Regions from separate parts of the Kitasatospora sp. NPDC087315 genome, predicted to be linked through region 1. Evidence: riboswitches for the same ligand, from Rfam matches in the RefSeq annotation. Region 1 holds a riboswitch; each other region holds the start of a gene.
The links. A riboswitch is a leader RNA that binds a small molecule or an ion and turns the genes downstream of it on or off. The one in region 1 is predicted to bind cobalamin.
Positions count from the first base shown of each region.

Region 2: linked by a shared signal. The riboswitch ahead of ACIO5D_RS02380 (prenyltransferase/squalene oxidase repeat-containing protein) and the one ahead of ACIO5D_RS10630 (HoxN/HupN/NixA family nickel/cobalt transporter) in region 1 are both predicted to bind cobalamin.
Region 3: linked by a shared signal. The riboswitch ahead of ACIO5D_RS02305 (CoA-acylating methylmalonate-semialdehyde dehydrogenase) and the one ahead of ACIO5D_RS10630 (HoxN/HupN/NixA family nickel/cobalt transporter) in region 1 are both predicted to bind cobalamin.

Region 1 is NZ_JBIUYD010000006.1:88,762-91,013, forward strand. It holds gene ACIO5D_RS10630 (HoxN/HupN/NixA family nickel/cobalt transporter) at 1-839, opposite strand, end outside; cobalamin riboswitch at 871-1,064, opposite strand; gene ACIO5D_RS10635 (metalloregulator ArsR/SmtB family transcription factor) at 1,146-1,529, shown strand; gene ACIO5D_RS10640 (hypothetical protein) at 1,592-2,252, shown strand, end outside.
Region 2 is NZ_JBIUYD010000001.1:550,215-552,466, forward strand. It holds gene ACIO5D_RS02375 (hypothetical protein) at 1-274, opposite strand, end outside; cobalamin riboswitch at 385-509, opposite strand; cobalamin riboswitch at 562-701, shown strand; gene ACIO5D_RS02380 (prenyltransferase/squalene oxidase repeat-containing protein) at 804-2,252, shown strand, end outside.
Region 3 is NZ_JBIUYD010000001.1:532,770-535,021, reverse strand. It holds gene ACIO5D_RS02305 (CoA-acylating methylmalonate-semialdehyde dehydrogenase) at 1-1,032, opposite strand, end outside; cobalamin riboswitch at 1,241-1,431, opposite strand; gene ACIO5D_RS02300 (PucR family transcriptional regulator) at 1,518-2,252, opposite strand, start outside.

The DNA.
Region 1 (2,252 bases):
AACGCCCACTGGTACGCGAAATTCATGAACGTCCCGTCCAGCGTGTCGAACAGGCTCATCCCCGCCGCGAACAGCAGCGGCAGGCAGATGATCGCGTACCAGGGCAGACCGGCCGCCGCGCCGGAGCCGGCCATCACCATCAGGGTCACCTCGGTCGCGGTGTCGAAGCCGAGGCCGAGCACCATGCCCACCGGGAACATCTGGCCGGGCCGGGTGATCGAGCGGGTCGCCCGGTTCAGCACCCGGGCGAGGAAGCCGCGCGCGTTGAGGTGCTCCTCCAGCTCAGCCTCGTCGTACCGGCCGGCCCGCATCGACCGGAACACCTTCAGGATGCCGAGCAGGGCGGCCAGGTTGAGCGCGCCGATCAGGTAGAGGAAGGCACCGGAGGCGGTGGTGCCGACCACGCCCAGCCACTTGTGGGTGGTGGAGTCGTCGTCCATCAGCGTGTTGGCCAGCTGCGCCCCGCCCGCCACCAGGGCGGCCATCAGCACCACCATCGAGGAGTGCCCGAGCGCGAACCAGAAGCCCACGGAGACCGGCCGCTTGCCGTCCGCCATCAGCTTGCGGGTGGTGTTGTCGATCACCGCGATGTGGTCGGCGTCGAAGGCGTGCCGCATGCCGAGGGTGTAGGCGGTGATCCCCAGGCCCACACCGAAGACCTGGGTGCCGACCGTGTACTCGTGCGGTGCCACCAGGAATATGAGCGTCCCGAACGCCGCCACGTGCATGGCCAGGATCACCCCCATCAGCCCGGCCGTGCGGATGGTGTCCTGGCGTTTCCAACGGAAAGTGGGCAACACCGGCGGTGTCGCCGGGGTGGCGGTTTCGGGCAGGGTCATCTTCGGATCACGCTCCAGCACCTCGTGGAATGGCTTCGTGAGATGCCGTGGCCGGTCTCCTGGCTTACGGGGCTTCCGTACCCGCCTTCCCAGGCGCGCGAGGCGCCCAGTGGCGTCGTGGGTACGGACGACTCCCCCCGATCACAGTGGCGAGGGCCGCTCCGGACTGGGATCCCTGAGGATCCGTCACCGGTCTTCCCGAGCACCACGGCGGGGAACACCGTAGGGCCCGTGGGACACCCTTGCAAGGCTGCGCACCTGCGCAGGTGTTCAGAATCACAGGACGCGGACTGCAAGAATGGGGCCATGCATCTCGTACCGGCCGACCGCGCGGGCCACCGCACCATCGACGGACACCGGGTCTGCGAGGCCATCGCCGCGATCGGCGACACCGCGCACGTCCGGTCCTGGGCCGAGCGGTTCTCGCTGCTCGCCGACCCCGGGCGGCTCGCCCTGCTGCTCGCCCTGCACCGGGCAGGCCCGCTCGCCGTCACCGACCTCGCGGTCGCCACCGGCATGCGTGACCCGGCCGTCTCCCAGGCCCTGCGCCTGCTGCGCACGGCCGGCGTGGTCAGCGGCGACAAGGACGGCCGCGTGGTGCGCTACCGGCTCGTGGACGACGGCATGCGCCCCCTGCTGGACTCGTGTGCCGCCGCCGAGCACCACGAGCCCTCCGCGGCCGCCGGCTGACCGTCCCTCGGGGACAGCCGGACAACCGCCCCCGGCCAGGGGCGGTTCAGTACGATCTTCGTGTGCCGTTCCGCCCGCAGGCCCGCGCCTGGCCCGATGACGACCGCTGGGACACCCGGCCCGTCAGGGCCCGCGTGCTGGCGGTCGCCCGCACCCTCACCTCCGCCACCCGGGTACTGGACGTGCTCACCCTGCTGCGCGGCCAGGACGGCATCCACCTCTACCTCACCGTCAACCCCGGCTCCGCGTTCTCCACCGGGCTCGACGGCTTCCTCGCCGGCCTCACCGGCATCACCGTGCTGGACTGGCGCGAGGCCACCCGGCGGCGGTTCGACCTCGCGGTCGCCTGCGCGGTGCACCGCTCGATGGCCCGGCTGAAAGCCCCGCTGATCGTGCTGCCGCACGGTGCCGGCTACAACCGCCTGGTCACCCGGTCCACCGGCGACACCGTCTCCGCCGCCGGCCTCTCCCGCCGCGAACTCACCCACTGGGGGCGGGTGTTCCCCGCGGTGATCGGCCTCTCCCACGAGGAGCAGCTCGACCGGCTGCGGATCTCCTGCCCCGAGGCCCTGCCCCGCGCACGCGTGGTCGGCGACCCGTGCTTCGACCGGATGCTGCGCAGCCTGGACGGCCGGGACGGGTACCGCGCCGCGCTGGGCGCCGTGGACGGCCGCCGCCTCGTCGTCGTCAACTCGACCTGGAGCGAGCACTCCCTGTTCGGAC
Region 2 (2,252 bases), on a different contig from region 1:
TGGCGTCGCCGCCCGGGGCCACGTCCGCCGCGGCGGTGCCGGCGGCCGCCAGCGCGCTGAACGCCCACTCGTTGGAGAGGCCCCCGCCGGTGACGTAGCTGCCGTCGGCGGCCTGGAGGGACTTCAGATAGGTGACGCCGGTGCTCTTCGAGGTGGCTGTCTGGGCCGGGGTGGCGGTCGCGTGGGCGGGGACGGCGGAGAGCAGCAGGGCGCCGGCCGTTATCGGGACGGCCACCGCGGAGGAGACACGCGAGGAGGAGAGGAGGGATGACACGGGGCGGGCTCCTTGGAGTGATGGGCGCCGACCCGGCTCCGGGCCCCAGGGCTCCCTCGGGAGTTCGGCGGCCGGAGCGGCCGCCGCCCGGATCGCGTGGGCAGGCTTTCGCCGGTGGTACGTGGCCGGGCGGGCATTCGGGCTCGGGACGGCGGAACCGCCCCATACCGTTGCGCGTCAGCCCTGGAATCGCACCAGGTTCCCCCGCTCGGCCACCGGGGACGCTACCGCACGGTGCTGCCACCGGCGAGGTGTTCAAGGCGACATGACGACTCATTGACGGCCGACGCGGAAGCGTGGTCTGATGAACCGTTTTTCATCCTCGGCAGTAGGGGAAGCCGGTCCAACTCCGGCGCTGACCCGCAACCGTAGATCCGCCCCTCCGGGCGGATGAGCCGGACTGCCTGCGCCGAGGGCCTGTTCAGAAGCACTTGCGTCGTCGAGGACTACGACGCGGTCGGGACGGTCCCCATGCCGGGGAGCCGTCGGCTGCGCCGTGACACCCCGTCGACCGATCAGGGAGTCGCCGGTGAGGGTCAACAGCACGCGCACACGTCACAGAGCCCGGGGTCTGACGTCCCTGCTGGCCACCGGCGCCGTCGCTGCCGCCGCGGGCGGTACGGTCCTGCTCGGCCACCCCGGTACCGCGGCCGCCGACCCGATCGAGGAGTGCACCGCCACCACCGGCGCGATCGTCGCCGTCGACTTCGGCCGCTGGGGCGGCGGGGTCGTCCGCGGCTGCGACGCCCACCCCACCACCGGGATGAACCTGCTGCACAACGCCGGCTTCACCACCACCGGCACCGAGCACGACGGCCCGGCGTTCATCTGCCGGCTCGGCAACGGCACCTTCAACAGCGGCACCCAGTACCCGACAGCCGCCGAGGAGCCCTGCGTCAACACCCCGCAGGCCACCGCGTACTGGTCGTACTGGATCGCCGAACCCGGTCGGCAGACCTGGTCCTACAGCCAGTTCGGCGCCGCCACCCAGAAGCCGAAGCCCGGCGAGGTCGAGGCCTGGGTGTACGGCGGCACCGACATCGGCGGCACCAGCGGGGCACCCTCCTTCACCCCGGACTCCGTCCGCGCCGAGAACGGCGCCGGTCCGTCCCCCTCGGCCTCCGCCTCCCCCTCGGCGTCCATCTCCCCCTCGACGTCCCCGAGCCCGACCGGCCCGTCGCCCGCCGCGGGCGACCCCGTCGCGGCGGCCGCCTGGCTGGCCGGCCGGCTCGTCGACGGCGACCACATGGAGAACTGGGCCTTCGAGGGCCCCGACCTCCCCCGGACGTCCCTCACCGCGATCGCCCTCGCCGCCGCCGGGACGGAGGACCCGGCCCTGCGCAAGGTCCTCGCCTACCTCGCCGCCCACACCGACGCGTTCCTCCTCCCGGACGGGCCGTCCGCCAAGCCCGACGCCAGGGCCGCCGCGCTGCTGGCCCTGGTCGCCGAGAGCACCGGCGGCAACCCCCGTGCCTTCGGCGGCCGCGACCTGATCGCCGCGCTCACCGACCACGTCTGTGCCTCGGCCGGCGAGAACGGCAAGTGCACCGCCGCCGGGGACTTCCACGGTGCGGCCTCGCCCTGGGTCCAGGCCCTGGGCGTCATCGCCCTGCAGCGGGCCGAGGTCGCTCCGCCCGCCTCGGCGCTCACCCGGTTCACGGCGCTCCAGTGCGCCGACGGCGGCATCGCCGGAGCGATGATCGTGGCGGGCGACTACTGCGAGTCCGATCCGTCCGGCACCGCTCTCGCCGTTCTCGCCCTGCGCAAGGCCGGCGGCTTCGAGCAGACGGCGAAGAAGGCCGCCGACCAACTGGCCGCGAGCCAGCAGGCCGACGGCTCCTACCTCCCCTACACTGGCGCCGCGGGCGGCGACACCGGCAGCACCGCCCGCGTGGTCCAGGCTCTCAAGGCCACCGGCCGGAGCGCCGGACAGACCGCCGCCAGGACCTGGCTCGCCGCCCGGCAGGGCCAGGACGGC
Region 3 (2,252 bases), on a different contig from region 1:
CTCCTGGACGCCGAGGTCCAGGAGGCCGCGCACCCGCTCCAGGGCGTCCCGGCTGACGAGCGGGCCGAAATCGGCCTCGGGATCGTGGGCGGCGCCGACCTTCAGCGCGGCGATCCGCTCGGTGAGCCTGGCGACCAGGGCGGAGGCGGTCTCCTCCCCCACCGGCACCGCGACGGAGATGGCCATGCACCGCTCGCCGGCGGAGCCGTAGCCCGCACCGATCAGCGCGTCGGCGGCCTGGTCGAGATCGGCGTCGGGCATGACGATCAGGTGGTTCTTGGCACCGCCGAAGCACTGCGCCCGCTTTCCGCGGGCCGCCGCCGTGGCGTACACGTACTGGGCGACCGGTGTGGACCCGACGAATCCCAGGGCCTGCACCCGGGGGTCGTCGAGCAGGGTGTCGACCGCCTCCTTGCCGCCGTTGACCACGTTCAGCACGCCCGGCGGCAGGCCGGCCTCCAGGAACAGCTCGGCCAGCCGCAGCGGCACCGAGGGGTCGCGTTCGGACGGCTTGAGGAGGAAGGCGTTTCCGCAGGCGATGGCGGGTGCGGCCTTCCAGAGCGGGATCATCGCGGGGAAGTTGAACGGGGTGATGCCGGCGACCACACCGAGCGGCCGGCGGAGCGAGTGGACGTCGATGCCGGGGCCGGCGCCGTCGGTGAACTCGCCCTTGAGGAGGTGCGGCACGCCGGCGGCGAACTCGACCACCTCCAGGCCGCGTTGCAGGTCGCCGTGGGCGTCGGCGACGGTCTTGCCGTGCTCGGCGGAGAGCAGTCGGGCCAGCGGCTCGCGTTCGGCCTCGACGAGTTGCAGGAAGCGCAGCAGCACCCGGGCGCGACGCTGCGGGTTCCAGCCGGCCCACTCGGTCTGGGCCTGTTCGGCGTCGGCGACCGCCGCCTCGGTCTCGGCCCGGCCGGCGAGCGGTACCCGCGCCTGGACCGTGCCGGTGCTGGGGTCGTACACGTCGCCGAACACCCCGGACGTACCGGGGACATGCTTTCCGCCGATGAAATGGGTGAGTTCACGGACCATCACAAGCCTGCTCTCGTCAGGATGTCAGGTGGGATCCGAGGGAACCGGGGCACGGCGGCACGCCCGCCCGACACGCAGGTGTGCGGGACGCGGGTGCTGCCGGGCGCGGCGAGCCGTCAGGGTGACGTGCGTGCCGCGACCGTCGCAGGATCACCAGGGCCAGGAAGGACACAGACCGGTGCCATGCGTGTTTGCTCCATCCTCGTGGACAACACGGAACACCCGCAGTCGGTATCCTGACTCCCGGATCAGCGCGCGCCACCCGGCCTTCCCGGCTGGCTGCCAGTGGCTGGTACTGCGGTGACGCGCTCCCCGGTCACAGTGGCGGGACCGTGCCGGACTCACACCGGCTTCCCTGCACTGCGGGCCTTGTCCACGACCATATAGTCGGACGTCCTAGCAAGTCCAGGGTGCCGCTCCCTCCGGCTCCGCCCCGAAGCTCCCCGGGCGGCGACCTGCGGCCCGTACGCAGAGCCGCGCCCCGGTCAGGGGGTGGGCGGGGTGAGGCGGAGGTGGAGCATGGCCTCGAAGCGGGCCCCGGGGTCGGCGAGGTCGAGGTCCGCCACCTCGGCGAGGCGCTTGAGCCGGTAGCGGAAGGTGTTGGGGTGGATGTGGACGGCGGCGGCGGCCGCGACGACGTCGCCGAAGGTGTCCAGCCAGGCCGCGAGGGTCTCGGTGAGCGCGCTGTGGTGTTCGGCGTCGTAGGCCCGCAGGCGGGCGACGGGGTTGTCGGGGAGGTCGTCCTCGGCGTGGACCCGGTCGGCGAGTTCGAGGAGGAGCGACGCGACGTAGACGTCGGAGAGATGGGCGACGCGGTGCGGCGTGCCGCCGGCGGTGAGCACCCGCAGGGCGCGGTCGGCGTCGGCCCGTGAGCGGGGCAGCTCGCCGGGGTGGGCGGCGAGCCGGCCGAGGCCGATGACCGCCGGGACGCGGGGGGCGATCCGGGAGAGGAAGGTGTCGGCGACCCGGACGGCCGCCTCGTCGGAGCCGCTCGGCAGGACGGCGTAGGTCACACCGCCGAGCGAGGCGGTGGCGGCGCGCGGGTGGACGGCGGCCAGGTGCAGGGCGAGCGCCTCGCCGGAGCGGTGGCCGGCGGCGAGCAGGTCGGGGGCGGAGGAGTCGCCGAGCACCGTCAGGGCCAGGACGCAGGCGGGCTGGGCCGTCAGCCCGAGCCGGGCGGCGGCCTGCGGTGCGGCGGCGCCGCCTTCGAGGACGGTGGC